2 regions of the Bacillus sp. FJAT-27231 genome follow, and region 1 is predicted to be linked to the other one. Evidence: riboswitches for the same ligand, from Rfam matches in the RefSeq annotation. Region 1 holds a riboswitch; the other holds the start of a gene.

What was found. A riboswitch is a leader RNA that binds a small molecule or an ion and turns the genes downstream of it on or off. The one in region 1 is predicted to bind cyclic di-AMP.
Region 2: another riboswitch for cyclic di-AMP. It lies ahead of AC623_RS14105 (APC family permease); the one in region 1 lies ahead of AC623_RS09490 (TrkH family potassium uptake protein).

What each region holds. Positions count from the first base shown of each region.
Region 1 covers NZ_LFZU01000001.1:2,023,233-2,040,168, reverse strand. Annotated here, with positions in the region: gene AC623_RS09530 (thiamine pyrophosphate-binding protein) at 1-730, shown strand, start outside; gene AC623_RS09525 (hypothetical protein) at 786-1,019, opposite strand; gene AC623_RS09520 (HNH endonuclease) at 1,671-2,591, shown strand; gene AC623_RS09515 (FMN-dependent NADH-azoreductase) at 2,667-3,293, opposite strand; gene AC623_RS09510 (MarR family winged helix-turn-helix transcriptional regulator) at 3,394-3,831, opposite strand; gene AC623_RS09505 (hypothetical protein) at 4,116-4,682, shown strand; gene AC623_RS09500 (GIY-YIG nuclease family protein) at 5,100-5,942, shown strand; gene AC623_RS09495 (sporulation protein) at 6,821-7,276, opposite strand; gene AC623_RS09490 (TrkH family potassium uptake protein) at 7,269-8,612, opposite strand; cyclic di-AMP (ydaO/yuaA leader) riboswitch at 8,737-8,877, opposite strand; gene AC623_RS09485 (DUF421 domain-containing protein) at 9,003-9,722, opposite strand; cyclic di-GMP riboswitch class II at 9,946-10,030, shown strand; gene AC623_RS09480 (HD domain-containing phosphohydrolase) at 10,050-11,990, shown strand; partial or broken gene AC623_RS22300 (PAS domain S-box protein) at 12,027-12,401, shown strand; partial or broken gene AC623_RS22295 (methyl-accepting chemotaxis protein) at 12,603-12,935, shown strand; gene AC623_RS09470 (SMI1/KNR4 family protein) at 13,099-13,887, opposite strand; gene AC623_RS09465 (hypothetical protein) at 13,899-14,441, opposite strand; gene AC623_RS09460 (helix-turn-helix domain-containing protein) at 14,516-14,731, opposite strand; gene AC623_RS09455 (DUF2975 domain-containing protein) at 14,740-15,216, opposite strand; gene AC623_RS09450 (phosphatase PAP2 family protein) at 15,523-16,158, opposite strand; gene AC623_RS09445 (VTT domain-containing protein) at 16,279-16,936, opposite strand, start outside.
Region 2 covers NZ_LFZU01000001.1:2,915,200-2,932,135, reverse strand. Annotated here, with positions in the region: gene AC623_RS14105 (APC family permease) at 1-1,755, opposite strand, end outside; cyclic di-AMP (ydaO/yuaA leader) riboswitch at 2,055-2,194, opposite strand; gene AC623_RS21160 (hypothetical protein) at 2,368-2,559, opposite strand; gene nfsA (oxygen-insensitive NADPH nitroreductase) at 2,734-3,462, shown strand; T-box leader at 3,515-3,751, shown strand; gene AC623_RS14090 (valine--tRNA ligase) at 3,853-6,495, shown strand; gene AC623_RS14085 (bifunctional folylpolyglutamate synthase/dihydrofolate synthase) at 6,674-7,963, shown strand; gene AC623_RS14080 (VWA domain-containing protein) at 8,185-12,843, shown strand; gene AC623_RS14075 (hypothetical protein) at 12,894-15,050, opposite strand; gene AC623_RS14070 (PulJ/GspJ family protein) at 15,050-15,649, opposite strand; gene AC623_RS14065 (type IV pilus modification PilV family protein) at 15,591-16,154, opposite strand; gene AC623_RS14060 (hypothetical protein) at 16,266-16,936, shown strand, end outside.

The sequences.
Region 1 (16,936 bases):
AATTGAAAAAGGCATACCGACAGAACTCGGAATAACTGGCGAAACACAGGAAGTGATTCCATTATTAGCAGAGAGCTTGCAAGGATTTCAACGTTCTGAAGACTGGATCAGCTCTTGCCGTGAGATAAAAGAAAAGTGGACTCGGCAAAATGAACAGGAAGGCAAAACTGCCGGTTATCCGATCCACCCGTCACGAATTGTCCGCGCTCTCGATCAAACAGCCGCGGAAGATGCTATCTTTACAATAGACACTGGCAATGTAACGATTTGGATGAATCGTAACTTCCGTCCTCAAAAACAACAAGCTGTTTTATTCTCAGGCTATTGGCGGACAATGGGCTTCGGTCTGCCGGCTGCCATGGCCGCAAAGCTTGAAAAACCTGATAAACAAGTGGTCGCGGTTGTTGGAGATGGCGGAATACAAATGACACTTGCAGACCTGTTAACCGCTTCACGCTATGAGCTGAATATCACAGTGATCGTGATGAACAATCATGCCCTGCAAATGGAAAGGGATAAACTCAAAGCAGAGGGAGGCGAGGAGGTAGGAGTAGAACTCACAAATCCAGACTTCGTAAAAGTAGCAGAAGCCTGCGGATGGAAAGGCTTCTGCCCTCAGTCAGATGCCGATCTGGAGTCGGTTCTCCAAGAAGCATTGAATACAAACTCACCGACGTTAGTAGACGTTCGAACAAAGCAGGTTACTTTTCCAGAGAGCAAAAACAAGTAGAAAAGAAAAGCTGCGGCAATCGCAATAGATTCCGCAGCTTTTCTTTATCAGTAGCTTATTTAGGGTATTCATCTTTAGGATTATCACCCATTTCTTGATAAAAATCTTCTTTTTCATAAGACTTTTCGGGGAGATCTTCAGAAAAAGAATCGCTGTTCTTCAATCCGCTTTCCTGATAAAACTCCTTGCCATGGTTCACATCTTCGCCCATTTTTTGATAAAAGTCCTTATATCCTTTGTCATCGTGTTTTTCAGGAGCTGCCTTTTTGTTTTGATTACTAAAAGCCATTAAACATTCCTCCCTTTCATGTGAAACGTTTCTTTTAACATGTTCCCTGTACTGAATACTTAAAAACAATGTTCTAAAATGATAAGAAGGCAGTATGTAATAAAAGAAAGCTATTTCAAATCGTCTTGAAATAGCTTCTTGAATGATTCGTTACATAAGTTTCCATAAATATAGTTAGATCAAGCAAAGAAAAGATTAGAAGGATGAAGCGTCCGATTCAATCGGATTCAGGTTTTCTATTTTAGCTTTTGGTTTCATTCCCTTTTTGGGATTAGGAATAAAAAAGCCATAATTAAGCCTACAGCAAACACGGCGATTATAATATAAGCCATATTTTGTATAGCTAACGAAAGACCTTCCGACGAAGCTTTCGAATTGAATGGCGAGTGACTTACCTAGAGTCCATCGGCCGTATCAATATGAGAGAGCATAACGGGAACATCTATTACTATCGGGAGTCTTAGATTTTTGAATGTCGCTTTCCCCACGAGTCATGTATATAGACTTATGGGCTTTTCTGTGTACGAAACTTCAAAAATGTATTTTTTCTGGCCCTATATGGGTTTAACGTCAATGCGGCCATTCTCCCATCTAATGTATAATAAAGGATAAAGAAATTTTTTAATCTATTTATAGAATTGGGGAGATCGTATGAACAGTTTTATTGTTATGCATGGCCACACCTATCAGGAAGAAAAAGAACAAGGGGTTATTTGGTCTCCTCAAAAAGATAAAGGCGGCAACACACCACATTCATGGCTGCGAATGACTGAAGTGAAGGAAGGTGATAGAGTTTTCCACTATGTGAAAGGGAATATTGTCGCCATTAGTGTCGCCTCCTCAAGCTGTGAAGAAGCAGTTAAACCCGTCGCCATGCAATATGTTGAGCCATGGGCAGAAAAAGGCTACTTAGTAAAGCTTCACTACCATGAATTAGAAATACCTTTAAACATACGTGAGAATTTTGAAGAGCTACGGCCTTTGCTGCCGCTTAAATATTCGGCATTCCAGCAAGACGGAAACGGCAATCAAGGTTGTTTATATCCTTGTAACGAAGAGCTGGCCATTAAATTGTTAGAGCTTATTAGTGACCTTAATATTTATGAGGCAGAGCTGGAGCAGCTTGAATTAGCGATAGGCATTGTCCGTCAGACAGAGCGTAACACCCTTGTGCCAGTAATCGCTGAAACGGAAGCGGAAGCGAAGGCAAAAATTCGTTTAGGCCAGCAAAAGTTTAAACGGGAATTGTCTCCGTTGTGGGGGCATAAATGTGCACTTTGCGGGATCGAGCTTCCTGCGTTATTACGGGCAAGCTATTCAAAACCTTGGAAAGACAGCACCGATACAGAGCGGCTAGATCCATATAATGGTGTGCTGTTATGTTCTAATCACGACGCTTTATATATGAAAGGTTATATTGCCTTTGATGGCCAGGGGCGGCTGCATATTTCATCACAACTACCCCAGTCAGATTATGCTAAGTACAGCATTCACGAAAAAATGAAAATTACTCGATACGAATACAACAAACCCTATTTCAAATGGCATAAAAAGAATGTTTTTCAGCATTAAAAACATAACAAAAAAACTGCATCTTTGTTGATACGATTAACAACAAAGATGCAGTTTAATGATGAGATGTTCTAATTAAAATGCAGCAGCTGCTTTTGCTGCTTTTTCTAGCCCGTCTGCAATGATTTCTTGCGCTCGGTCAGGGTACTGGTTATGTCCTTCAATCACAATCGTTTCTGGATTCGTAATTCCCCATAGTCCGAGGTTCGCTTGAACATACTTAACAGCCATTTCAGCTGCAGCCATCGTCTCTAAAGAATAATCACTGCCGCGAGCATTCAATAAAACGACTTTTTTGTCCCCTGCAAGCCCCACTGGTCCTTCAGGAGTGTACTTAAATGTTTTTCCTGCTTGGGCCAGGTGAGAAATATAATTCACTAAGGGAGCTGGAACTGTGCTGTTCCATAATGGGAAGGCAAATACCACTTTCTCGGCCGCAAGGAATTGATTCAAATATTGATCTACTAAGTTTGCCGCTTTTGCTTCTTCTGCAGTTAACTCCATTCCTTGATTACGCTTGTATACACCCATAATCGCTGTGTTGCCGTAATTTGGCAACTCTATATTAAAAAGATCCAACTCCGCAATATCAGCCCCTGGATTTGCTTCTTTGTAAGTGTTAACAAACACTTCATACATTTTGGAGCTGATAGATTGATCAGCTGGGCGATCATTCGCTTTGATAAATAACACTTTAGACATTTTTATTCCCTCACTCTTAATAAAATAGCTTCGATGGTTGCTGTAGCAACTATCAAAGAAAAGAAATAAGTTGTTATAACAACTATTAGAGGTGAATGTCCTATTTATAAGACTCTTGGACATTCAGGCTGATTTTTGAAAGAATCTTTTCAAGAGTTAGAAGTTCTTCCTCGGAAATGCCTTTACAAACGATATCATTAAATCTTTCAGTAATAGGGATTACCTGTTTGCCAAGTTCTTTTCCGCATGAAGTAAGGTGCAGTTCCAGGGAGCGGCGGTCATTTTTGCTGCTGATTCTTTTAATAAACCCTTTACTTTCGAGATTAGAAGCCATTCTGGCAATATTGGTTTTATCTTTATTAAGGATTTCTCCCAATTGATTTTGAGTCAAACCATCTTTTTCCCAAAGGAGCATCATAATTAAATTCTGTTCAGGCGCAAGGTTGAATGGCTCTAATTTAGATTTAATGAGGCTTGTAAGGCTTAAATCCGTTTGATGAATTTTAATGCTTATATAGTCTTGTAAAGATAGCTTCAAGTGCATCCCTCACTATTTAGTTGCTATACAAACTAATTACCTTTATTACTTTAATACAAAGACGATTTCATGTCAATTCACCTTGCTTAAAGAGGTGGGGAGGAAGGGAACTAAGAGAGCTTTCAAACTAGCTCCATCCTAATATAGGGGTAACCAAATTAACCTAACGGCAGATATTCTTGTCAGTGTGGAAATAGAAAGAGAGAAGCTTTACACTTTAGATCAACCTAATAATTTTAAAAAATGGTATAATTTTGTTTTATCACAAAGACAAGAGGTGAAATATGAAGAGGTATCTTTTAAGAAGTTTAATAGTTGTGACGCTATTTTCTCTCTGGGGATGTCAACCAAACCCAGTTAAGCCAGAAAACCAGAATACAAAAAAGAGTATAGACGGTTTCATTGAACCTGAACCGTCTGATTGGGTGAAGTACGAGCACCTTGTCACGAAGTATATGTATTATAGAACACAAGCGGTCATACATAATGATATTAACATTCTGTGGAATCAATATCCTGACTTAAAGAATGACTATGATTTTAAGAAAGGAATCAATGTAGAGAGGTATGAAGTTGAATCACTCAATGAACGTTTTAAAGTAGTCGATGCTAATTATAGTATTGAGAGCTATGATCGAATGAAAGTAAAAACAGTAAACGACAAAGAGGCCATTCTTCTTGTCCACGGTGGCATAGGCTATATGAGTAGTAATTTTGATAAAGCAGGAGGAGAACTTTTAATGGAAATCTTTCTAGAGCTTGAAAATAATCGCTGGGTCATTGTGAAAACTGATGAATATAATGGGCTGGAATACAAGGAGTGGGTTAAGAAAAGGCTTAAAGGGTCATAATTATAGATCTATTTCTATCGAGGAGAAATGATAAAATAAATATACTAATAAAATTTTTCTTTTGTATTAACCCGAAATTTTTCTCATTTCATGCTATATAAACTATATTTACATAATTTTAACTAGTAAAAGAAGCTGCTATTGGGTTAGATGAAATAATGGATGTTGACAAAACAATGCTTTGATATGTATTAAGGCTTTGCGATTATCCAAACGCATAAAGACATAAGCTTCATAAATTTTCAAGCTTACTAGGAACTTGCAAGATGGAGGTTCATAGTTTTAATATTTTAAGTGCTAGAAATTAAAATAAATTCAAAGCGAGGGCGATTACTAGCATGCCACTAATAGATTTAACACTGGGAAACATGGTTTTTGAGAGTTGATTATGTAAACTTATAAAAAGGAGACAAAAAGATGTATTTCTTATTATCTGATTTATTGAGGCGCTGCCAGTACAATTTGAACAGAACATTACTTATCCGGCATTCTTTGAAGCATGAACGATTTATCAAAGCGTATCGTGATGGCTTTTTACGTGAATACACACAAAAACAGCCTCCTCATTTCTTTGATGCCTATGATAAGGTAATTGTCTTTTCCGCAGATGAAGGCACGACAGCAAAATATTTAACGTCGTATGAAGTACGACATGGTGAAACACCATTTATCTCGCAGAATTGCTCACCATTTTTATTAGAACCCTATAAAGATGAAATAATGAATCCTTTATTTGAGATCGATAATGATCCATTACATACATACGAAAATAAATTATTTATTGAATGGGGCAAAGCAGCTGTCAAATGGTATCAAAAAGGAACAAATGAAAAAGTTATTACGCAGCTAGTAAATACGAGCCAGTTTGTCTTTCCAGGATACGAAAATGTCCTATTAACATATAACGAATTAAAGAGAATCGTTGACGATCGACAGTCATATGCTGATTGGCATATCGCTTTAAGTTCGATCAATGCGATCTATATCATAACAGATCGTTCTAACGGCAAAATGTATATTGGCTCTTCATACAATAAAAACGGATTGCTTGGTCGTTGGTCGGAGTACGCCGCAACAATTCATGGGGGCAATGAAGCATTTAAGCAGCTGCATGAACAAAACCCTGCTGCGCATTTACATTTCCAATATGCGATTTTAAAAGTATTACCAAGAGATATTACAGCGTTAGAAGCGGTTGAATTTGAAAACCTATTTAAACGAAAACTACAGACAATTCTGTTTGGTTATAACTATAATTAAACGGAAAAAATGAAGCCTTTACAATCTGAAATTAGTGAAACGGCTAACATATTCACTAAAGTCAATTGCGGAGATAAAAACCTTTACATTAAAAGAAAATTTAATATCTTTGAAGAAGAAATTAACCAAAGCTGGGGTTGTAAAAAGAGAAAGCTTTTTTAAAAAGCTTAAAGAATAACTGTGTTGAAGCTATAGGCGTTCAGAAAAGTGCATTCAATTACTAAAAAAACGGACCAAAACTTCAGGAGGAGGCGGGAAAAGAGTTTTCATAATAAAGATTGATTTTTAGTTAACATAATATAAATTATAGGAAGTTGTATTAAAATATCTCATTTCATAAGTAAACTTTTAATATTGAGATATTTTAAAGATGAATTAATATAAAATCTTAATCACCGTTTTCATGATTCATTTCAATCGTTAGCTGGATCTAATTCTAATAGCTGCATTCTTTTGTTGAAAATAAAAAATTCAGTTTCATTGTAAATTATAAATAATTAAACTTAATCATTCACATGTGTGAATCATAGTTAATCTAAGTTTTCTTACTAGATCATAAATTTAATTTCTTATTCACATGTTTCATTGCCTTAATTTTTCTTTATACTTAGAACTTTTTTGTTGTTGACCTCTCTCTAAAAAATTTTGCTTCATATCCCAATTTATTGGATTTATTTTTTATGTAAATAACTCAATGACAACCTTCGATCATCACATCTAACTCTCTCCGCTCCTCCACCCTTTCGTTAAATATTTCTATAAATTTCATACAGTTGCCTTTGTGTCAATACCAAATTTTGGTGTTGTTTATAGTTGGAATTACTCCTGGTACACAAAAAAGCACCCTTCTTTATAAGAAAGGTGCTTGCGATAGCAAACTACTTTATCTGCGATTCAGTCTTCAAAATTTTGATTTCATCATGGTCACTGCTTTCCGTGCCATTGCTAAAAACGATTCTCGTATGAAATTGATACGAACGATTGCCCGATAAAGGAGCTAGCTTAGCCGGCAGACAAAATGTGAAAGGAATTTGGTCCGATTCATTGGAGTCAATCGACTTTGACATTAATCTTGTGACAGCTCCTTCGATCAATTGCTCCGTGTGTTCCTGTTTGTCTACTACGACCAGATCACATTCTAGTCTCTTAATGTTCTGTTCGAACCATCCACCTTCCAAAGAAAAATATCCTGTTACTTTTTCTCCTGGGATAAATTCTTTCTTATCTAAAATAAGATGAATGTGTGCTGAACCGACTTGTAAAAACCATTGGCTTATTAATTTTCTAATCACTGCTGGTAAATCCTCCCGCGCAATTGCTTCAAACTTATCCAATCATTATTTTTTCCTCTGTATATCGATAACGGTCAGGCTGGCGATTTAACGTAAGCGCTATGGCTAATGTTAATGGACCTAACCTTCCTGTAAACATCGCCAGGATGATGACCACTTTTCCAATAGGTGTCAAGTCCGGCGTTAGTCCCATTGATAGCCCTGTCGTGGCAAAAGCCGAAGTCGCCTCAAAAACAATCATGAGGAACCCTTTTCCCGTTTCCGTAATCGTTAAGATCATCGTGACCATCACAATAACAGACAAACTGCTTAAAATAATAGTAAGAGATTTATAGATTAATTTATAATCAATTCTTCTTTCAAAAAAGACAACTTCTTCTTTTCCTTTTATCTGGGATATGACAGCGCCAACCAATGTAGCAAACGTTGTCGTCTTAATTCCTCCTCCTGTAGACCCTGGAGAAGCCCCAATGAACATCAAAAAGATAATCAAAAACAAGGACGTATCGGTTAAGTCAGCAATATTAAGTGTATTCGATCCCGCTGTACGGGCTGTGACTGATTGATACAAAGCCCCTAAGAACTTCCCTGTCCAAGATAAAGGTTTGAGCGTTTTAGGATTATGGAGCTCCAAAAAGAAAATAAGAGCTGCGCCTACTGCGACTAGCAAGAAGGTTGTCACTAATACAATCTTTGTGTGTAAAGATAAGTGCTTCCTCTTACGATATTCATATAGTTCATTCATGACGACAAATCCAATCCCACCTAAAATAATTAACGAACAGACGACCAATACCACAACGGGGTCGTCAACGTAGCCCGTGAAGCTTCTATATCCTCCCATAAGGTCGAATCCTGCGTTGTTAAAGTTAGATATCGCATGAAAAAAACCATAATAGACTGCCTTTCCCACAGGCATATCGAAAGAAAAACGAATAGCGAGCAGTGTCCCGCCTATAAACTCACAGATTAATGTAAAGAGCAACACCCTCCTTACTAGCTTGACGATTCCTTCAATCGCTAAAGAGTTAAAAGCTTCTCTTAAAATCAGTCTTTCCTTGAAAGAGATTTTTCTCCGCAGCAGAAAAGCAAACAGTGTCGCAACCGACATAAATCCTAATCCGCCAATTTGAATAAGGCTTAAAATCACAAGCTGGCCAAAGGTGGTAAACGTTGTGCCCGTATCTACTACGACTAAACCCGTCACACAAGTCGCAGAAGTAGCTGTAAAAAGGGCGTTTAAGAAAGATAATCCTTCTCCATTTTGAGTAGCAGCCGGCAGTGTTAAAAGATAGGCACCTAAGAAAATAACGAGAGCAAACCCGCCTGCTAAAATCTTTGGTGGGTCCATAAAATAACCAGATTTGCTGTTAACCATACGATCCCTTCATTTCCTCATCATAATTTTCTTTAAAAAGAAATAATGCTATAACGCTGCCTTTTTAAAAACACAAAAAGAACACCAAGGCCTTACTCAGTGTTCCTACAAACAACACAAAGCAAACCTCCTTCCAAAACGCTGATGGGGTTAGCTGTCGGACTCGGACTTTGAAAGTAGCCCTACCCTCTAACGAAGGATTCACCCCGAGTGCTATGCACAAAGATGGGTCCCCCACTCCATAAGGATTAAGCAATATAAGGTCGATTTTATGTAAATATTAAATTGATAATAGCTACTATACTCTCGGAAAAACCATTTGTAAAGACAAAATAAAAGAAATTAAAAGCTTTAAAACGTAGTTGTTAATGTATTGAATATCTTTTGTTTTTATTCAGACGGCTCTTCATCTACAGGAGAGTGAATATGATCCTTGTATGTATCGATATATACCTTTCCATTAGCAGCTAGAACCGCATATACAACTTCACTTAGTTGTAAGCCGCGTTTTTTCAATTGAGATCCCAGCCAGCTAGATTTTAAGTTATTCTGCACGAAGTTAGCATGTATAATTTCACCGTCCATTACAAGCTCTATCGGAAGCGCCTTTTCTGGCTGAACAGCTATTGTTAAGTCTTGCTTTATTACATTACGGAATTCTGGTTTCTTCAAAACAGTGAGCGTTCCATTTGTTTCAATAATAGCGAATAGAACCTCATCGATATTAAAAACATCTTTCTCTCTCAACTGTTGGTTTAAATAGTCTAAAGTATAACGCATTTTCTCCATATTTTTCTCTAATATTTTCCCATTTTGAATAATAACAGTCGGATCTCCTGCGAAAAACTTTCTAGCTTTTCTATTTTTTAATGAAAGAAACGCAATTAAAAAAGCGATTAAAACAAATTCAGTAAACGCAATCACCAGGTGGTGTGTTTTCAAAGCTACATTAAAGGAAAGGTTAGCAATAATAGCGCCAATGGTAATGGACGCAATAAAATCAAAATACGTCATCTTGGAAATGGTTTGTTTTCCTAAAAATCTTGCGGCAACAAATAACATTCCAAAAGCAAGAACGGTTCGTAAAGTAACTTCCAAATAGTCTGCCATATCGCCTCTGTTCTCCTTTTTGATACTTAAAGATTATTTTATAGAGTATAGCCAACAATGATAACCGCTATTCTGCTTACTAACGACACTTTCAGACAGAATGTTTTTTACTTACTCACGTTTTACTGCATGAAGGATTAATGCGTTACTTCTTTAAAATATAAGAATAAAGTTCTACATTTTTTTCATAAATTGGTATATTATTTATCTATACACCATCTTAAAGATCTATGGAGGCAAAGAAAGATCATCTGCATTTGGGCGCTTTGGGTGATTGGGAGCCGGTAGCGCAACCGACCATAAAATTTAACTCTAGGAGGACGTTTTATGGCTATGTCTAAAAGTGCCAAATTAAACAGAATAAAAGTCTCAGATCCTAAGAGATTAGAACAGATACAGTTTATTGGCATTACCTCAGAAAAACTTCAACGTATCAACGAACAACAAGACGTTTTAGCCCCCTTTATACCTGAAATTGTTGACAGATTATATGAAGAAATTTATATGATTGAAAGTTTAGGGGAAATTATTGATGAACACTCTACTCTCGAAAGATTAAAGCGGGCACAATGCCGCTATCTAGAACAGTGTTTAACTGGAATGATCGACGACACTTATATTAAGGGTCGTCTGACTATAGGAAAAGTTCATTCTAAAATAGGACTAAACCTTCAATGGTATCTTGCGACTTATGCTAAATATATAAATGTCATTACAGAAATCGGCCAGTCTATATTGCATGAAAAGCTCGTGCCTTTTATTAATGCTTTGCAGGCCCTTTTCTCTTTTGATATGCAGCTGACGATGGAAGCCTATAATGAATTTGAACTGGATCGAGCCGTACACCCTTTAAGATATGAACTCAAAAAAATTCAGTATGAGAATGGTCTTACAGATGAGGATCTTATCTGTTTAGATGAATTTAGCGGTCTTATTTCGTTTCAAGCATCAAATCTTAGTGAACTGTTCCAGGATCTCTTGGCAGAAAGAATTAGAAATCATGAATCTCTACGCACTCTTATGTACAGTAAAGATTATTTTATCTATATTAGCAGCCTAGTTGTTCAGTTTTTCCAAGAGCGAGTGTACCGCAAGCCAGAAATTTTCTATCGTCTTATTCAAGATTGGAGCCGCTTAATTATCAATAATAAAATCTCTCACCAGCATTTTCAGATGATTGGAGACTGTTTAGAGGAAGCGTTGAAAAAAGTTTTCCTCTCAAATGAAAACCATTCTCTTGATCCGAAACTTTTTAATTATATAACAGCCTTTGATCGTCTTTATAAATTCATTAAATCTTTAATACAAGAAACGGTCCAGCCTTATCAGTTTCTACAAAATTTTCAATTTCTTGATGTTTACGCCTATGAAATTAGTTCGACCGATTTTGGCCAAATTACTTGGGTCAATAATAAAATGCAGAAATTGTTAGATACGAAAAAATCAAATACTATATTTCCTCAAAACTTTGGAAGCCGGTGCTATGAACTGATTTTTAACCGAGCGGTCCCTTGTACAGAATGCCCGCTTTTAAATAAAAGAGATCATGCTACGTTAACATTAGAAATGGAAGAAAAGGTGCCCCACTATTACAAAGTAAGGCCATTTTCTGTTAACAATATTTTTGATCTGTCACGCTCTCTTCTCGTGATGCAAGATACGACAAAGGAATCAAAAATATTATTCGACACACTGGACAGATTATTGAAATTAGCAGAGTTTCGCGATGATGATACCGGCACGCACGTCTATCGAATTGGTGTTTTATCAGGAATGCTGGCAAAGCTTATTGGAAAAGATGAGCAATTCGTTGAGAATATTTCACTTGCTGCCCGCTTTCACGATATAGGAAAAGTAGGGATTCCAGATTCCATTCTGAATAAGCCAGCTAAACTGACGAATGAAGAATGGGAATCGATGAAAACACATTCTCTTATCGGCCATCGCATTTTATCGAACTTGGAACTGCCTGTTATTCAAATGGCCGCGACAATTGCTTATACACACCATGAGTGGTGGAATGGAAAAGGATATCCAAATGGGATTGCAGGTGAAGCCATCCCATTGGAAGGACGAATTGTAGCTATTGTAGATGTATTCGATGCTTTATTATCCAAACGTGTCTATAAGGATGCTCTCTCCGCTGAAAAAGTCAAAAAGATTTTAGAAGAAGGAAGAGGAAGACAATTTGATCCATATCTCTTGGATTTGTTTCTTAAGATGTGGGAAGATTTTCTCGAATGCCGCACACAATTGGCTAGACTATGAAGGTGACCTACAATTTCATTTTAGAGGAGAATCGGAATGGTAAAACAGCAAGAAGAAATAAATAATACACTTGTTCTTAAAGCAATGGAAAATAATTTGGCTATGATCCAGTTTGATCTTAATCGTCGTGTATCCTATGTAAACGATAAGTTCTCTGAAACAATGGGTTACACCAGAGAAAAAATGCTCGGTATGCATCACAAGGAGCTATGTTTCTCTCATTTTTCCACTAGTCCGGGTTATGAGCGATTTTGGCGGGATTTAACTTTCGGCAAAAGCTTTCAAGATAAAATTGAACGAATAGATGCAAAGGGGAATCGTGTCTGGCTAGAAGCAACGTATATGCCTATACGCGATCTAGAAGAAAGAAGCGTTATCGGCATTTTAAAAGTAGCAACCGATATAACGAAAAGACAAAACATCGTCTCCCAAGTGGCAGATGAATTACAGGAGATGGCAGAAGTGCTCAGCGTAAGCTCCGAAACCGGCATTAACCGCAGTCAAGAACTGCTCCTGACGATTAATAAAATTGCAGAAATCTCTTTAGAAAACACCCATACTTTGGATGATCTTCAACAACAAACGAAGGCCATCCAAAGTATTGTAAAAACCATTCGTGAGATTGCGGCCCAAACCAATTTATTAGCGCTAAATGCCGCAATAGAGGCAGCTCGCGCTGGCGAGCATGGCCGAGGGTTTGATGTAGTCGCTAAAGAAGTTCGAAAGCTTTCCATTAGTGTGGAGAATTCTATTATCGAAGTCCGGGACAATATCGAAGGAATCACAAGAGAAATCGCAAAAATTACAAATGGCATAACACGTGAACAGGAGAATGTTGAACATAGCCAGCAACAAGTTCATGTAACAGTAGAAGATTTCATGAACATTTCCTCTTCTGCAGAAAAACTAGATGCCCAAGCAAAGGAATTCTCAAAAATAATTTAATAAGTAAAAAAACCTCGAATTGAATAGTTTTCGAGGTTTTACTTATTAAATTTATAGTTCACATAAAATGCATTAATTCGCTATTCTGCTCGTCACTTACAAACTTTGTCTTTCATGTGCCAGCAGATAAATCAGCCCTTATCTTCAATTTATACCAAAAAGGTTACTCTAACCCCTTTTTTATTAGTTCTGCATAATAATTAACATCGCCATCAGAATCCTGCCTAAAAATTTCTAAAAGCTCTTCTACCGTTTCTCTTTCTTTTTCTAGCTCACTTGTTTGCAATAGATACAGAACAGCCATTGCTGCGGACACTCTTACCTCTTTATTCTCATGCCTGCTTAACTCTAACAATTTTTGGATAAACCATTGAATATCGATTGATAGACTGGTTGACATGATATCAATCGATTCAACCATGCCTTCAATGTTGTTGGCATGTATGTAATTTTCCATTACCTCTTTTGAAACCATTACTTTTTCATACTCATGTAAACTTGGAGCTTCCTCTATATAAAGCTTATCTAAAAACTCCTGAAATGAAGAAGCTAAAGTGATAATTTGTTCGTTTTCATTATCAATGTACACAATTGGAGGATTTTCTGGTGTTTTTCTGTAGTCAAACGCAATCCATGAATGCCCATCACCGCTTATAAGCAGCAAGCCTTCAGGCAGCCCCCATTCCTTTATGTAGTAATCGTTCTCTAGAATTCCGTGTTCCTTGCCAATGCCCATAATATGATCAAGATAAATAGAATCGTCATTCCAGTCTGTCCGAAAGGTTGTTGGGAACGCATTATACATAATAAGTCCGCCGTTTTGGACCTGAAGAAGCTCGATGTATTCTTTTGGAAATGTCACAGAGAAAAGTTTCTCCGTTTGTTTAATATCAGACTCCTTTAAATCCGGAAGCTTATACATGTCTTCTTGTTCATCCCGCCATATCTTCATGTAATCACATCCTATTTTATTTTGAAAGGGTCATTTTCTTTTTTTGAAAATCCTGTGACAACAAAACAGGCAATAGAGGCAACGGATGCAACTATTATAGCGAAAAACAATCCGATAGCCCGCATAAAGGTATCCTCTTCCGGGTAGGAAGGTGTTAATGTTGCCAACCAATAAACGAATATAAATGTCAAAACAAGATAAAAACCACTTCCGACAGCCGCCATCTTCAAGCGGTTTCTTTTTGTGCCTTCCCATGATTTATTCATTAAAGCCCAGAGATAGATACTAACAATTACAGCAACAAACATGACAATTAAATGAACAAAAGGAATTAAAAAATGCATCAACACATAAAGAGCAAGACATGACGAGAAAAATAGGCACCCGTTCATGATAAATAAGAATACTCCAGATAACCAATGGTTTTGAAACCACATAGCATTTTTCAGCCTATAGACAAGTTTGTTATTTTCATCCACCATGCTTACTGTAGATCCCTTCAACAATATAGCAAGCAACACTCCAAAAAAACCGATTACTAATAGTAGTGACATACCATCCCGCCTAAAGTAAGTTTAATCGTTTTTCTTTTTAAATCTAAAGCTTAGTATATAAATGCTCTTTTCCCTTATGTGTCTGCGTCACATTTATACTCTAGGATATCACCAGGCTGACAATCTAAAGCCTTGCAAATAGCTTCTAAAGTGGAGAATCGAATGGCTTTTGCTTTTCCGTTTTTTAAAATAGAAAGATTAGCCATCGTGATTCCAACTCTTTCAGATAGCTCTGTTACACTCATTTTTCTTTTCACTAACATGACATCGATATGGATTATAATTGCCATTTTCCACCTTAGACCGTTAAATCATTTTCTGATTTTATATCAATGGCACTTTTTAATAATTTCTGAAGAAGCGCAGCAAAGACAGCAATAACGATCGAAGCAAAAGTAATGGTAAATCCGATCACAGCTACTCCAGGATGCAAAGCGTTTTGTGATAGGAGGAATACACTACCTATGATATATAGGGCACTAATCACACTTGCACAGTATTTTATATACTTCAACGAATTTACAGACAACTCAGAAAAGGCATTGTTGTGTTCAATGAATTTTAAAAGCTTTAAAGCCTGAAATATAGCGAAAAAATATGGGATTGCCGTTATGTACAAACCAATTAAAACCGGATCATGTAAATAAGCATATTCCGGGAACGTACCTGCCGCTTCATTTGCTAGCTTAGGTAATAAAAATGTACATAGAGCCAGCACCGCAGCTCCAATAGTCCAAACAGCGACCTTTAAAAAAAGCGTTGTTCCTCGTTTCATAAAAGCACCTCACTTATTATCCGTAATGTAAGCTTATTACATTTTTTATCGAATAACAATAAATTTTTATCAAAAATCATTGCATTATTCTTGTTTCCAAAATATCTTTTTATGTACTTAGGGTTAGACTACTGCTCTATGCCTTTTAATCATTTCATTTAGAGCTTCTGTTCTCAAAACTTAAGTTCTATTGATTTCCAATCATTTCAAGCCGCATTTTTTCAATAAAATGCGGCTTAAAATGATTATTTACTTGTTTTTTCGATCTCATCTGCAGAAAAAATCCTGCCCCCCCTCTGTTGTCCCCTAGAATTTTTTTGCATATGATTGATAACCCCAGATAGAAGCGGTCAACCAAGAACCGCTCGCTAAATAGCCTCCCGCTACATCACTTGGATAATGAACACCCAAATAAATACGACTTACACCAATTGCGCCAGTCAGTATAACACCAATCCCAATTAACATACTACGGCCAAACGAAGTTTTAACATGCCGCCACAGCAAAAAAGCAACAATTCCGTATAAGCTAAAGGCAGCCATAGAATGTCCGCTAGGAAAGCTAAAACCGTTTGCTTCCACCATACGATGAATGGCAGGCCTGGCACGGTGAAATACAATCTTTAATATTAAATTAAGAAGCTCCGATCCCGTCACCACCCAAATGAACAAAATTAGTTCCTTCCGGTGATGTAAAACGGTATATAAAAAAAGCATAATAGCGATCGTTAGTAAAATGCAAGGATACCCCGCCCCAATGAAAGAAAAGAACTTCATCACGTTTGTAAGAGCAGGAGTTTCTAGCTCTTGAATAAAAGAAATGATTGTATTGTCAAACATCACAATTTTTTGATCACTTATTAGCATTGCGATCAACCCAAATAAAATAACACAAAAAAGACTAATGAAGAACGCGCTGGTAAGGCGTAATTTTAGATTCATCTTCTTAAACGTTCCTCCTCAGATATCCTTCTATACGTGTTGATGCTTAGCTTAGAAGCAGCATGGCGTTCCAAATGGCCCTGTCATGCCTGTTTGTCCACTCTGCGGCTCTCTTTTTTATCACTCTTTTCCTAGTGGGCGGGAATCCATTTTCATAAGAAGGCGAAGACTCTCAAGTAAGAGCATATTTAACCCTAACCAACCACCTCCAAAAACATAGCCAGCTGCTGCGTCACTTGGAAGCTCAATAGCCAGAGACAGGCGGGCGATGGCAATAAAAAACAATAAAAAAAGGGTCATTATAAGCACAAATGAATGTATCCATATTCTACGGACAGTACGAACAAATATAAATACGACAAAACCATATATCACAATCGTCATTAAGGATTGCTCACTTGGAAAAGAATAAAACGCTTGATCTGAAGAGGATTTTACAGGGGAAAAATCATGAAAAATTTTCCGCAAGCTCTCTTCATACAATTCTCCTCCGCATACAGTAAAAACAAGAGACGATAATTCAAGAACTTTATTACGACCTTTGAACAAAATCCAAATTATAATCAAAAGAAGAAGCGTCGTTAGCACCTTCCTAGACACGAAAGAATTGAAAAATAACATTAAATCTATCCATTTATCGCCAAAAGCTGATGAGATTAAGAGCTCTGCAAGCTCATTAAAATCCTGAAATTCATTTCCAAAGAAATCCTGTATCATGCCCATCATTAAGATAATAAGCCCCAGAGTTCCCATAGCCGTAGCTGTAATGAAAAGACCG
Region 2 (16,936 bases), 890 kb from region 1:
TAAGCTTGACTGATTGTGCAGAATATCCTGCCATCTCTTCTTCGTGATGAATTGTGGAATAAGCACGGTTAGTGTGCGGTCATTCCCGTTCGCCTTTTCCGCCGCCAGGTCAATAAATCGGGAAAGGGGCCTCATTAAACTGCGATATTGCGATTGGAGCGTAACGAGGCGGATATTTGGTTTCCACTTTTTCCACTTTTCCTCCATCTGCTTTTCACTCTCGCGGTCAAAGGCAACATAAACAGCAATCACTGTATCGCCGACTAGCTGGGCATAATTTAAGGAGTTTTCCACTACTTTTGTAATACCTGCAACCGGAACGATTACCACGTTCCCTTTAAATTGTAAAGCTTCCTCGCCAGGTTTAATTCTCAGCTGTTCTCCCGTAGCTTCATAGTGGTTTTTAATCCGGTGGAACATCCAGATAATAATCGGCAAGAAAATCAAGACAGGCCAGACTTGAGTAAATTTAGTCGTAAAGAAAATAATAACAACCGTTAAACTAATAAGAGCCCCAACTAAATTAACACTCAATTTATAGGCCCAGCCAGAGGGTTTTTCTTTTACCCATTTCACAATCATTCCCGATTGTGAAAGTGTAAAAGGAATAAATACCCCGACAGCATATAAGGGGATCAGCTGCTCGGTTTGACCGCTAAAGGCCACGATTAATATAATGGACATGATTCCCAGTGTGACAATCCCATTTGAATAACCAAGCCGATCTCCACGTATCAGGAACATTCGCGGGATGTACTTGTCTGTTGCTAAGTTAACCGCTAATAATGGGAAAGCAGAAAATCCGGTATTCGCTGCGAGCACTAGGATAAGAGCGGTAGCCCCTTGAATAAAATAATACATAAAGTTTCTTCCAAACACTGCGGATGCAATCTGTGATACTACGGTTTCTTCGGCTTTAGGGACAATCCCAAACCAGTAGGCTAAAAACATAATGCCGGAGAAAAGAATAGCTAAGATGACTCCCATCATAACTAATGTATTCGCGGCATTTTTAGCTGCCGGTTCTTTAAAATTAGGAACAGCATTGGAAACCGCCTCTACTCCGGTCAAGGCCGAACAGCCGGATGAAAAAGCACGGAGCAATAAAAACAGACTAATCCCTGGTACAGCTGTTCCGATTGTTGGATGCAAATCAGCCGGTACTTGTCCAATTGTAATTTTCCATAGCCCTACTGCCGAAAGAATAAGTAAGGCCACAACAAATAAGTAGACAGGATAAGCCAGGACAGAAGCGGACTCTGTTACGCCTCTCAAATTTAAAATGGTAATCAAGACGACCAATAAACAAGCAATAATTACGTTATGCTGATGCAGCTCCGGAAAAGCAGACGTAAGGGCGTCCGTTCCGGCTGAAACACTCACAGCTACAGTTAAAATATAGTCTACTAACAAGGAGCCTCCGGCGATGAGCCCGGCATTTTCTCCTAAATTGTTTCTGGAGACGATGTAGGCACCGCCGCCGCGGGGGTAGGCATGGATAATTTGGCGGTAGGAAAGAATTAAAGCCGTCAATAGTACCAGCACGCCAACGCCGATAGGAATGGAATACCAAAATGCCACGAGACCGATTGCAGACAGGACAATTAAAACTTGTTCTGGTCCATAGGCAACAGAAGAAAGCGCATCTGATGACAAAATGGCAAGGGCCTTTAACTTGCTTAATTTTTGTTTTCCCAATTCCCTTGTTTTGAGCGGTCTTCCAATCAATGCTTTTTTCATGAGTGAATAGCGCATGATGCTTACCTCCATAAAAGTACCAGGCTGTTGACAAACGCTCGCTTTCAAGCAGCCTGAGATGTTAAAAATAGACTTTGTCTACAATCTCCGTACATCCAGTTATTAAAAATATAAATCTATACATTGATTGCTTATGATATTCCATTTCAATTAATGGTTCTTAAACAAGCCTTTACTGCAAAGGATTGATACGTTTATACTTCCCCCTTTAACCACGACCAATCCTCATTTAAAAATGAACACAAAAAAGAACACTAAGGTATTACTCAGTGTCCTTTTCAGCCAACACAAAGCAAACCTCCTCCCTAGACGCTTATGAGGTTAGCTGTCGGATTCGGGCTTTGAGAGTAGCCCTGCCTTCTTATGAAGGATTCACCCCCAGTGACGATGCACAAAATGGGTCCCCCACTCCTTAAGGATTAAGCAATTATATAAGGTGTGATTGAGTTTATATGAAATTTACTTAGCTACTATAATCACGAAATAATGGTTCGTAAAGAAAAATATGTACATGCTCACTTAGGGAAGAGAAAGGTATTTTCAAAAGCGAAAATCTTGGCAGGCAGAAGCGAAATAGAAAGCAAAAAAGACGTCTGTGGGGACGTCCTCTTAAATCCACTCGAGATAAAGGGCGACAGCAAGCAGCACAAGGATAGACAACAAAATAACATCAAAGGTTGTAGGAAAGAAAATAGTCCGGATGCCTTGGAAGATGCAAAAGGGAACGGCTAGCTGACAGCAAACGTCCCGGACCGTCCGAAGCCAAGGTGGCAAAGAGTAAGGGTTATAGCGTCTTCTCATCATTACACCTGCCTGTAAATTCATGAAGAGTTCTTCTTTTATTATATGTATCCAAATAAAAAGGGTGATTTTAAGCAGGGGAGAGCAGGAACGTTGACAGTGGGAAAAAGGTGATTTACGTTAATAGGGACATACATATGGTTTTAGATGACAAGATAGGGGAGGAAGGATAATATGATCGATTTATTGAAATCCCATGCGTCTGTCCGCAAATATACAGACGAGCCTATTTCAGATGAGGTTTTTTATGAATTGCTTGAAGCTGCCCAGCATGCAGCAAGCTCTCATTTCGTGCAAGCTTATTCCGTTGTACGAGTGAAGGATGAAGAGAAACGCCTTAAGCTCGCAGAATTATCAAAGAACAAACAGCAATTTGAATCAGCTGCCTTGCCGCTTGTTTTTTGTGCGGATTTAAAGCGCCTGGAAAAAGCCGTGACCCTTCATGGCAAAAACTTTGAAGGCGGCACGGCAGAAAATCTGCTTGTCGCTGTGATTGATACAGCCTTGTTTGCCCAAAACTTTGTCGTGGCCGCAGAATCAAAAGGATATGGTATCTGTTATATTGGAGGGGTACGTAATAATCCGCAGGCGATCAGTGAGTTGTTGAATCTGCCCGACTATGTCATTCCATTATTCGGCTTGACTGTAGGTGTGCCAGCTGAATCGAACGAAGTAAAACCGCGCCTGCCGGTAGAAGCTATTTTACATGAAGATTCCTATAATGAAGAGAAATATAGCCGTCTGCTCCCAGCGTATGACGAGCGGATGCACGAATATTATGCGAACCGCTCAACGAACCAGAAAGACGCCGCCTGGACAGGTGGGATGGCAGCCTTTTTATCTGAACCGCGGCGGGCGTATATGCTTGAGTTTTTGCAATCAAAAGGCTTTCTAAAAAAATAATAGGGGAAAGATTGACGCCCTTGCCTGTTTTCAGCTAATATATGAATGATAAAGAAAAGCAAAGACCGGGAAGAGTACAAAGTGATCACTTGCCTGCAGAGAGGAAAACTCCTGGCTGAAAAGTTTTCCGCAAGAATCTTTGGAATGTCCCCCGTGAGCTGCTTCTGCGAACTTATCAGTAGTGGAAGCCGGTCGCCAGCCGTTAATGGATTGAGAGCCGGACCAGTCTGTCTATGTACAGCTGTCCGTGAAAAAAGGTGGTACCGCGAACAACTCCTTCGTCCTTTTGACGTTAGGAGTTTTTTTGTGTTCAAAAAATATGAATGATCACATTACAGGTAGCTGGCTAAAGTGCTTGTGCATTTGTTCTGTAATAAGGAGGAAAACTGAATGGAAAACAATGAATTGTCGATGCCGACAAAATATGATCCGAAAGCAATTGAGCAGGGACGATATGATTGGTGGGTAAAAGGCCAATATTTCGAAGCAAAAGATGATGAAACAAAAACACCGTACACCATTGTGATCCCGCCGCCGAATGTAACCGGGAAGCTACACCTTGGCCATGCATGGGATACGACATTGCAAGATATTTTAACGCGTATGAAGCGGATGCAGGGATATGATGTCCTTTGGCTTCCAGGAATGGACCATGCCGGAATTGCCACACAGGCGAAAGTAGAACAAAAGCTTCGTGAAGAAGGCAAAACGCGTTATGATCTTGGCCGTGAAAAATTTCTAGAAGAAGCATGGAAATGGAAAGAAGAGTATGCGAACTTTATCCGCCAGCAATGGGCGAAGCTCGGCCTTGGCCTGGATTACAGCCGTGAGCGCTTTACGCTTGATGAAGGCTTGTCAAAAGCCGTGCGTGAAGTATTCGTCTCCCTATATGAAAAAGGCTTAATTTATCGCGGGGAGTATATTATCAACTGGGACCCAGCAACAAAAACAGCTTTATCCGATATTGAAGTGATTTACAAAGATGTACAAGGTGCGTTTTATCATATGAGATATCCACTGGCAGATGGAAGCGGTTATATTGAAATCGCGACCACTCGTCCGGAAACAATGCTTGGTGATACAGCCGTAGCGGTTCATCCAGAAGATGAGCGCTATAAGCATCTTATTGGCAAAAAGGTCATTCTTCCAATCATCGGCCGTGAAATCCCAATCGTTGGCGATGATTATGTCGATATGGAATTTGGTTCAGGAGCCGTAAAGATTACTCCAGCTCACGATCCGAATGACTTTGAAATTGGCAATCGCCATAACTTAGAGCGCATTCTCGTCATGAATGAAGATGGCACTATGAATAAGCGTGCCGGCAAATACAATGGAATGGATCGTTTTGACTGCCGCAAACAAATTGTGAAGGATTTGCAGGAAGCAGATGTCCTTTTCAAGATTGAAGACCATATGCATTCTGTCGGTCACTCAGAGCGCAGCGGTGCGGTAGTCGAGCCGTATTTATCTACCCAGTGGTTTGTGAAAATGCAGCCGCTTGCAGATTCAGCAATTGAACTGCAATCAAAAGAAGATAAAGTTCATTTCGTACCAGACCGTTTTGAGAAGACTTATCTTCACTGGATGGAAAATATCCGTGACTGGTGTATTTCTCGTCAGCTTTGGTGGGGTCACCGCATCCCAGCTTGGTATCATAAAGAAACAGGCGAAGTCTACGTTGGCCATGAGGCACCGGAAGACGCTGAGAACTGGGAACAAGATAAAGACGTTCTTGATACATGGTTCAGCTCTGCATTATGGCCGTTTTCAACAATGGGCTGGCCGGACAAAGAGGCAGCGGACTTCAAACGCTATTATCCAACTGCTGCTCTCGTAACAGGCTATGATATTATATTCTTCTGGGTATCCCGGATGATTTTCCAAGGTCTAGAGTTCACAGGCGAACGTCCATTTAAAGATGTACTGATCCACGGGCTTGTCCGCGATTCAGAAGGACGGAAAATGAGTAAATCACTAGGAAACGGTGTGGATCCAATGGAAGTCATTGATCAATACGGAGCTGATTCCTTGCGTTATTTCTTATCAACGGGCAGTTCTCCTGGACAGGACTTGCGCTTCTCTGTAGAAAAAGTAGAATCTATCTGGAACTTTGCCAATAAGATTTGGAACGCTTCTCGTTTTGCTCTTATGAACATGAATGGCTTGAAATATGAAGAAATCGACTTGAGCGGCGAAAAATCAGTTGCAGATAAATGGATTTTAACGCGCTTAAACGACACGATCGTCAACGTGACAAAGCTCGCTGACCGCTATGAATTCGGTGAAGTAGGCCGCGTGCTTTACAACTTTATTTGGGACGATTTCTGCGATTGGTATATTGAAATGGCGAAGCTTCCGCTTTACGGGGAAGACGAAGCAGCGAAGAAAACGACACGTTCTATTCTTGCTTACGTGTTAGATAACACGATGCGCCTATTGCATCCATTCATGCCGTTTATTACCGAGGAAATATGGCAAAACCTGCCTCACAATGGAGAGACGATCGTCACAGCGAAATGGCCAGAAGTGAATGAGGAACTATCTGATCAGCAAGCAGCAGAAGAAATGAAATTGCTTGTAGACATTATCCGTTCTGTGCGTAATATCCGGGCGGAAGTCAATACACCGCTCAGCAAGAAGATTAAGTTAATTATCAAAGCGAAAGATGAAACAGTGTTGAGCACATTGGAAAACAACCGTGCTTACATCGAGCGTTTCTGTAACCCGGAAGAGCTCGTCGTCTCAACAGATGCTTCAGCACCTGACAAAGCGGTGACGGCTGTTGTCACAGGTGCCGAATTGTTCTTGCCGCTTGAGGGATTAATTAACATCGAAGAGGAAATTGCCCGCTTGCAAAAAGAATGGGATAAATGGAACAGCGAAGTCGAACGTGTTCAAAAGAAACTTGGCAACGAACGGTTCGTCAGCAAAGCGCCGCAAAAAGTCGTCGACGAAGAGCGCGCGAAAGAAAAAGACTATCTTGAAAAACGCGCCGCTGTTGAAGCACGCATGAAAGAAATGCAAGGATAAGAAAAGGAATGAGACGAATCTGCCGAGCGTAGATTCGTCTTTTTCTAGAGGAACGATCGGCTAATAAAATCATCATTTTAGCTAATAAAATCATCATTTTAGCTAATAAAATCCACTTTTTGGATAATAAATAGCCGAACCTTCTTTTAGAAGATGATTGATAGGAGGAGACATAACGATGACTACATATGAAGAAGCGCTTTCCTGGATTCATGGACGGCTTCAGCTTGGCATTAAGCCGGGCTTAAAGAGAATGGAATGGCTAATGGAGAAAATGAAGTATCCAGAGCGCCGTCTACGGGCGGTACACATCGGAGGGACGAATGGCAAGGGCTCCACTGTCGCCATGATGCGCTCGATCCTAGAGAAAGCGGGATACGAGGTGGGGACCTTCACTTCTCCTTATATTGAACAATTCAACGAGCGAATTAGCATCAATGGCCAACCGGTTAGCGATGAAGCCATTGTTGAATTAACAGCTATGATTAAGCCGCTGGCAGAGGAATTAGAAAAAACAGAGCTCGGCGGACCGAGTGAATTTGAAGTGATTACGGCGATGGCCCTTTACTATTTCGCGTACACCCGCCCAGTGGATATCGCCTTATTTGAAGTGGGGCTTGGCGGCCGGCTCGATTCCACAAACGTCATTCAGCCATTGCTGTCGGTGATTACGACAGTCGGCATGGATCACATGCAATTTTTAGGGGACACGCTTGAAGACATTGCCTTTGAAAAAGCAGGCATTATTAAAAATGGTGCACCAGTCGTCACGGGAGTCAAACAGGAGGCGGCACTGGAAGTCATCAAAGGACGGGCCAAAGAAGTTCGATCTCCTGTCTACCAGCTTGGAGAGCAATTCAAGGCTGACTGGCAAACATCCATGCCTCAAGGAGAAGTCTTTCATTTTCAGTCTGTCTTTGCCAATCTGAAAGACTTAATGACGGGTCTGAATGGTCTCCATCAAACAGACAATGCAGCCGTTGCGATCATGTCGATATTGTACTTGCGCACCTTCTATGCTTTCCTAGTCGAAGAAGAGCATATCCGCTCGGGTCTTCAGTCGGCGAAATGGCCGGGAAGAATGGAATACGTCTCCGAGCAGCCAACGATTCTGCTCGACGGGGCCCACAATCCGGAAGGCATGAAAGCACTCGCTGCTTCACTTGCCGAACGTTTTCCCGGCAAAAACATCACTGCGTTATTTTCCGGCATGAAGGATAAAGACTTAAAGGAAATGACAGAGCTCCTTGAGAAGACAGCGAACCACATTGTCTTCACAACCTTTGAATTCCCGCGGGCTGCTAAGAAAAAAGACTTTGAACCGTTTTTAACCGCCCATCAATGGGAAGAAAAGTGGCAAGGATTTATTCAAAAATTCCAACAAACTGCCGATGAAAATGAAGTGTTAGTCGTGACAGGGTCGCTTTATTTTATTTCGGAAGTGAAAAGATTCATAAAAGAAGCATGATGAATCAGCATAGAAAGCTGTCCTGGCACTAAACCGGCAAGGACGGCTTTTTACATGCGCCTCATGGAATAAACTCATAAAGATAATAGTATTGTCGTTTCTCTAAAATTGCCATTAAAAATTCATTTGGTTAGGTCTAATGATCTATAAAAAGAATGTGTATATTGGTATAATCGTAACATAACAAAGTAGATGCGACGAAACAAGGGAGGGAGAGACAGATGGCAGGAAGATCAACTATTTTTAAGATGTTGTTAGCTTTTTTGTTAATACTGTCTGTGTTGCCAATTGTACCGAGAGAAGCAAATGCAGCAACAGCAACAGGTATGCCGCCGTCTATGAATTTTAATGTTACAGCTATGCCACCGAATGTCGTTTTATCTACTGAAGGAAGGGCAGAGAGTACACTGAAATTAAAGGTGTCTACAAACGGTTTGCCTAATGAGGGACTGCGACAATCCGTCAATGTAGCTTTCTTATATGATACTTCAAAGTCGATGCATGGTGGACAAAGTGATAAAAAGTTTATAAGTGAACAAAGAGTCTTTATAGAGGCATTAAGTTACTTTAATAACAGGGACAATACTGTATTTATTCCTTTTAGAAATGGAGTGCCCAGCTACTCTTGTAATGGGGGAAATGGCAGGAAGTATACAGTAGGCACGACGAAAAGCTTTTCTCTTATAAATACTTTGGCAAACCAGTGTTTAGGAGATAACAATGTATATACTTCTGAGAAAGGCACCAATGCGCCCGGGGGAACAAATTACGCTAAGGCATTAAAAACGGCAATTCAACAGCTGGATAGCTCAGGCTCTTCCTACAAAAATATTATTCTCTTTTCAGATGGAAAACCAAATCTGCTTGAAAATGAAACAAAGCATAATAGCAGCGACACGCAAGGGATAACAGCGGAATATGAACGTGCGGTAAAGCAAGAAATTGATACAATCATTGAGAGTATGAAAAGTAAAGATATTAAGCTATACAGCGTGGGGGTCGGTAATGGGGATGACGGGGATGTGGCTTATTTAAATGAAATTTCCAGCAAGACAGGCGGCTATGCTTTAGAGGCAAGTGATAAGAGGCTTCCTGATTTATTTACAGATATCGTTTCAAAACCGTCTTCAGACCTTACTGGCAAGGTTGAAATTGATCTAGATACGGTTGTGAATGAAAAAAATGAAGATGTTAGTTCCTTTGTTGAAATGAAAGGAGACACTTCAGGTCGCAAGAAAATATACGAATTTGATTTGAATAGAAGCAACTTTTCTGAAGCCCTGCCGCTTATATTCAAAAAAGAAGGAACCTACACAATTAAGAGCAAGCTGACTTATGGCAAGTCAAGCGGGTCTATTATCAGATCTACGACGATTTATGTCACGAAAAAAGAAGTGGTGTCTGCCGGAATTGACTTTGCTGTAAAAGCATCTCCTGAAAAAGTGATCAAGCCGACAAATGAAAACGCTAAAAGCGAATTAAATATTGACTTGACTCCTAAAGGGATAGCTACTCAGCCAGGGACTCAAAGAGAACCAGTTGATATCGTCTTCGTTTACGACACTTCCAGTGCAATGGCGCAAAATGGGTGGTCTGTAATGGCCCAATCCGCTATGAAATCGACTCTTAAGACTTTAAAAGCTTCACAGATTTCAAATGACAATTACTATTTTATCCCGTTTGATAGCAATATTAGCCGAAAACGAAACGGCATGGTTGCTTCAAGAGAAGGATTGACAGCAATTGAAGAAGCAGTTGACTCGTTAGTGGGAAGAGATGTGTATGGCAGATCTATCGATTACTCCAGTTCTGGTGGAGCAAATTACTCCATTGCCTTAGAAGAGGCAGTGAAGAAGTTTTCAGGACCAATAATTAACAAACGGTATATCATCTTTTTGACAGCGGGCAAACAGACAGAGTTCGTCAAAAGGGAAGATGTAAATGAGAAAAAATGTATAGATTATGCAGGGAGTAGTGGGAATTGTAAGCAATGGAGTGAGACAATACGAAATAATGCTTGGGTTAAGTACGGAATAAAAGATGGAAGTACGCCCTATAGACAGTTACTAGATGAGAATAAAAATGTTGAAAAAGATTTGATTGCACGTTCTTTAACAGAGACACAAATAGTAATCCATAACGGGGCTTTAACCTCTGCTGAACAAGTAAAGAACAGCAATGCTGTCATGAACATCGTTACCTTCACAAATTCTAGCCTTTTGAATACGATGGCGGCTAAGACCGGGGGAGCAGTTCAAACGGCGAATGAACAGAACTTGAACTCTATCTTAACTAGTATTACTCAAAAGGTTGATGCTCCCTCTATAAGAGGAAATGTAGAAATTAACTTAAGAGATTTCGGTTCGTCTGTAATAGTGGGAAAAGATAGTAAGTTTACTGCTAATGAGGGAATCGTTAAAATTCCCTTTACATTTCATTATCCTGTCGGAGGAAATCCAGACCCTGTGAAACTTCAAGAATTGCTTCCTTTGGAATTTACAGCTGCCGGAACTTATGATTTTACGGGAAAAGTAAAAATCTCTTATAAAGACTTGGATGGCCAGCTGAAAGAGCTTGTACATCCTGCTTTTAAAGTAGAAGTAGTGAAAGATGCACCGCCAGTATTTAAAAGTACGGTAGAAGTGCTGGGCAATTCATTTTTTGAGCCTGAAGGTCTTGTCAAAATCGGAAATGCTGACTCAGAGAGCAATGAATTTACTATGAAATATACTCTGACACCTGATACTGTTTTCGGTACGGAAACGAAAGGAACGATCAGTCAAATTGTGTTACGCCAACCACTTCCGGATGGGGTAGAAATGGCAGGCAATCCACAATTAGAAGTTATGAAAGAAACAACTTCTATACCAGGAGCATCTGTAAAGCAGGAAGGGAAAATGTTAATCATTACTCTTGGTTCTAATGGAACGACTTCCTATATGCCAAGTTCCTTTACGCCAAATCGTTTTGTCGTGAAAGTAAAATTAAAAGCGGCATGGGCACTGCCTTCTACGGAAATCCCAAGGAGCACTCTTTATTTTAAAGATTCTAGATTTGCCGATAATCAGGAAAACCAATTAGCTCCAGCGGATAAAAAGATATCGATGAGAGTATTACTCTATGGAACAGGACAGAAGAGCTATGATTATGTCGGCGATCATACCGGTACCATTCAAAAAGTTCATCAATCAGATGCTTGGCTGATGGCAGAGACAAAGCTATCGAATGAAAATGGTGAAATTGTCAAACCGGTAAAAGGAATGGAGCTTGTAAACGCTGGCACGGCCATTAAGCTGACGTATAGCGACGGGTCAACCGCGCTGCTTTACATGAAAACAGATTACAATGTATTTAATAACTTTGATGCAGCTAAGAAACCACTTCATCAAACAGATGGTCCTGCCGTTCCAAAAACAGAAGGACCAGTGGCTTTCGAAGCAATATATTTAGTAGCCGGTGAAGAGGTTCAATATGAATACCGATTAACAAATAAGGAAAGCACGACTTCGTGGCAAACGTTTGATCCGCAAATGGCTGTGCCGATTTTCGAGGACTACTTAGGACAGGTCGATATCGAAGTGCGGACTTCTGGAGGATTTACGCTTGATAGTAATCCTATTAAGAAATCTATTGAAATCATTAAACCAATCACGGAAATTACAGTGAATCCTACTTCTTTAAATGTTGTAAAAGGAAAAAGTGTTGATTTTACTGTAGCCGTTTTCCCAGAGGATACGACAGAAGGGGAGTATGATATTATCTTCGAAGATCCTTCCATCGCTTCAGTTCCAGTTAATCCTGAAAAACAAGGGGAAGTAGATGAATGGAAACTGACAGGCTTAAAAGCGGGTACGACTACGATGACAGTACAATCTAAAATAAATCCAAATATTAAAGCAGAAGTACCCGTTTCGGTTGGGGAGCCCATCACTGGCATTATTATTAAACCGAGTCCTTTAGAGGTAGATAAAGGAAAATCGAAGGAGTTCACGGTTACATTAGAGCCAAAGACTACGGTGGAAAATGATTATCAGCTTTCTTTCGGCAATGACAGTCTAGCCGATGCTATCATGAAAGAGGATCATAGCGGTGATGGAGATGTTTGGGTACTGGAAGGCTTAAATGCAGGAGAAACGGAGCTAATTGTTTCTTCATTGGATAACCCGGACATACAATCTAGAGAGAAGGTAACGATTCATGAACCAATCACGGGCATTGCTGTGGTGCCGGATAATGAAAAGATAAAAACAGCAGAACAAGAGCCGGAAAAATGGAAAGTTGATAAAGGAGTAACCGGCAATTTTACCGTTGCCATTCTTCCTGAAAGTACCACAAAAAACAAAGAATACACCGTAACATTAGATAAAGAGTGGAGCCGAGCGGAAAAGACTGAAACGAAAGATAAATGGTCCTTGATCGGAACAGAATCCGGCACGGTAACCATGACCGTGACAGCTAAAGAAGATCCAAATGTGAAAGAAACGATTGTGATTGAGTTTATCGATCCATTTGTTGAACTTGAAGGGATTTCCTTCACGAAACCGCATTATGATTTTCAGTTAGGTGAAACAGAAAACGAGTGGATACCTATTACAGATTATGTGAACATTAACCCGGATGACGCAACAGATGTTGAGGTGATCCGAGTAGAATCTGCTAAGTCTTCTATTGTTGAGACTAGAATAGAAGGTGGAGAATGGCAGATCAAAGTGTCTGATAATCAGGCCGGTTATTCTACTGTGACGGTAACAGCCGAACAGCCAAATAAAGAGGGAGACGGCAAGAAAACAGCTTCAGGTACAGCTGTTTTTGAAGTGAGTAAGCCATCGTCAGATAGTGGCGGTGGAGACCACGGTGATGATATAGAGGGAAGATGGTAAAGAATAAGAAGGCGTCCTAAAAGTCAGGCTTTTAGGACGCCGTTTTTTGTTTATTCTACAGTCAGATCATCTGAATAAATCGATAAATATTTTACTTGAGGAAGGGTTTCAAAGTTTTGTAGCAAGACGTCTTCATTATAGTTGACGATAAAGCGAGAATAACGATCTTCTTGTTTTTCCACCATAATGTCTTTAGGCTTTCCATCTGAATCCTTCTTTATTGCTCCACGCACCGCGTTAATTTCTAATTGCTCCTTCGCAAAAATGCCTCCGTCTACGTAAAAGAGTGAGCCGACACCGTATAACTCAGCTTTGCCTTCTGTGTAGAAAAATCCTTTGATGGGCTTAATCTCCGGATCATCAGTAGGTACATAATTTGTTTCCAGTGTTTCTATGGGTTCCTTATAGTAATTGAATTCATTAATTCTTGTAATTACTAAGCCATCTTCTCCAGAAAGCAGGATAAGCTGTTTTGATTGCTTTTCATCTTCTAAACCAACAATATTTAGGTTAGAAACCGTGGCTTCTCCAGAAGCATACATAATGCCATCGACTTTTAATTCGTCGTTTTCTTTTGCTTGGCCTTCCTCACCTTTTGTGTTACCGCGTAACGTCAACTTTCCTGAGGAATAAATGTTGCCTTTAAAAGTGATTTCAAGCTGCTGATCAAGATTGTCATAGACAAGCAGTTTAATATTATTTTTGTCTTTTAAGGAAATGAGGTTTCCTTCAATTTTGGATTCGCCATTTAATTCCAAATTAATGGCGTCTGTATCGTTATTTCCTTCACCGGCCACAAGGTCATTATTTATCGTTAATATTCCCTCAGGATTGTTTGTGATCTCTATCTTTTCTGCTGCAAACAAGTTTTGCTTCTGTGGAGTATCCTGATTGGAAATCGACATTGCATCTTCATTGGTGATCGTCAATGATTGCTCCGTAGCGATCGCTTTTTTCGCTTCAAAAGTTCCTTTGCTATTTATGAATGTAATTGCGCCTCGAGACGCTATATTGCCTGTTATTGATAGATTTCCATTGTTCGAAATGATTTTAACGGCTCCGGTTGCATAAATATTGTGAAACGTCATGTTTTGGTTAGCGAAAACTAATAAATCACCTTTAACATAAAGATCGTCTACAGTGATGTCATATTCTTTGTTCGTTATGATTAAGTTGCCAACGTGCTTTCCGTCGTCTCCTGAAATGTCTAAGTCATTAAAACTGACGTCAGGGACAGGCTCGTCGGGCGTGGGGAGGCTCTCAGCTGTCGCTATACCCTCAGATATGTCATTTTGTGATATAACCACTGACATATCAACTTTCCTTCCTATAGCGACTTTCTCAAGTGCGGCGTTTTGTTCTGTTGCAAATGCTTCTTCAAAGTCAATCTCCTGATACTGGCTGTCGTTTTTTAAAGCCGGCACTTTGTCTTTGTAAAAATAAGTATTTCCCTCCTCGTCTCGTTTCCTTAACAGATCAAGGATTTCTTGTAAGTGTCCGCTGTTAAATTTACTCGCATAAAGATCTTTCATAATAGAAGGATAAGGTGTAGCCATTTCTTTATCTGGTCCCTTTTCTGGATCATAGGCCTCACTGTAATACTTAGCATCTTTACTAATCATCAATTGATTTGCAAAAATATCCCCATTAATATTCGGCGATCCATTTAAAATAAGCGGCCCATCTTCAGCGCCGACTGCATACTTTAAAAAGCTTGGCAGCGGGGAAATAATAAGCCGCTTAGTCGCCGTGCGACGGATGTTTCCTTTTTCTTCTCCGGTTTTGGCTGTTACATAAATTTCGTATACGCGTGTTAAAGTTTCATCTGATTGGGTTTTGGTTAAATAATGCTTGTCTACCGTGACATCTTTAAAATCTACTTGTTCAATGCCTTTTTCGGGATTTTCATATCGAGCTTTCAAGTCTAGTAAAATAGCATTGAGACGACTAGATACATTTGCCGGGGCTATGTCAGCGATGGCCATATTATTCTCTGGGCTTTGCAAAGCGGCAGACAAATCAGCTGTTATTTGGTCAATGACTTTAATAGAGGCGAATGCCTTGTCGATTTCTTCTTTGCGAATTTCTGTTCTTTTTGTCCCGCCGAGCGTAGAGGCGATAATGCTTAAGCCTAAAGCAGTGAAAATAACGGTTATCAATAACACAAGCAGCAGGGCATTTCCTTTATTGTTGTGCAGAAGGTTCATTAGAAACCAAACTCACTTTCTAGATCGAGATTTTGACTTGTCTTTGCATCGCCGAGCTTCATGTTAATTTTAATTAAGCCAGAGGAGCACTTTCCATTAGAATCCGTTTCCTGACAAGAGAAGGAAACGGTTGTATCTTTAAAATCCGATTCTGTTTCCACTGGAACCCCTTTGATCTGCAGGACGGTTTTTTCATCTTCCTCAGCTACTTTTATTTCCGTTTCTTTTACTTCGCTTTTTGCTTCTTTTTCTATGTCATAGTAGGTTGTCTTTTCAGCCCCTGCTTTTTTTAATCTGGCCTCTTTTGCATCTACGATTTTAATGCAATTTGTTCCGCAGCTTTCCACGTAGTCAAATGGCGTGGCGAAAAATTCATTCATGATCATCGTGACGGCATAATCGGCATCTTCGCGAAACTGAACTTCAGCGGTTTGCCGGACATACGCTTTTTGACCGCCGTTAAAGACAGACCAGACGATCGGCGAGATAATCGCCATAATGACAATGGTCAGCAGCACTTCTATAAGAGTGAGCCCACTTTTATCGCAAATCCTCGCTTTTAATCGTTCCTTCCAGTTCGGTTTCTTTTTTCTTTTCATTTTGATACCAGCTCACCTTCACTTTGACTGGGATGTAATAGTTATAAAATGTATCATTATTTTCTTCTTCAGCGTTTTTTTCAGAGCTCACCGTTACATAATAGTCTCCGCCATTAATTGTAACGGGCCGACAGCCAGTAGGAAGCAGCGGAGGTTCTTCTGTTTCAGATTCTGATAAGGGCTTAAGAGTATACCCTTCTGTTTGATCATTTGAATTTTTACACAAATACAATCCAAACTGATCTCCAGTAGCTGTAACTGGAGCGGTATCCTCGTAAAAACTATTCCTTATTTCAATAAAATTTTCTTTCTCCAAAAGCATCATCGCATTTCTCGCTACATTGAGCGCTATCGTCTTATTCTGGTTAGAAAGGTTGTAAGTACCTGCCTGATAGAAAAAACGTGTAAAGGTTAGTAGAACGATTGACAAAATGGTCATGGCGAGCAAAAGCTCCAATAAAGTGACACCTTTTTGCGATTGACATACAAATTTCGACAGGTTCATCGCTTTCCCTTCTTTCAAAATAGCTGACTTTATTATACAATACTTTGTAGTTCATTTTTCCTTTAAACGGTAAGAGATGAATATATTTCTCTAAAGGTGAGGCGTTCTTATATGACCCGTTTAGTTTTTATACTGATGGCCTTTTTTTTGGCTATGCCAATTGTATATTTTCTGCCTCTCGGATTAACAGCAACAGGAAGTTTTGTACTGTTAGGTGTTGCTTTGCTGATTGCAGGGAGCAGTTTTGCTATGGAGCCATATGTTCCAATTTGGCATAATTTGCTCGTCTGTTTCCTTCTTGTCGTTACCATGGCTTATTTTGTATCCAAGTATATGGGACATAAAGTAATGAGCGAAAGATCGGTCAATAAAAAGGAGAGGGCTAGTGAGAATAGATTTGTAACAAGGGAGAAAGTGATGAAGGACAGGAAAGAGGAAAAGCAGCTTGCAGAAATTGAAGAGCCTCCGCAAAAGGCTGCTTTGTTTGAAGCGAATCATGATAAAGCAATTGTACAGGCGGCCGAGGAAAACGAGCCGCTTTATATAAATGAAGAAGTAGAAGAGCTTAATTTGGAAGAAAAAAGTATGTATGAAAAAGAAGGGTTAAAGCCGATAGACAAGGAGTTGCTGGGGAATGAACTGGAAACAGAAACGTCTATAGGTGAAAAAGCTGCTTCTGCCCCAGTAACTGAAACATGGAAAGAAGATTTAGAAAGCTTATTGGCAAGAGAAGAATTGCCAGTCTTTGAACGAAGCGTGATAGAAGAAGATAGTGAGATTGA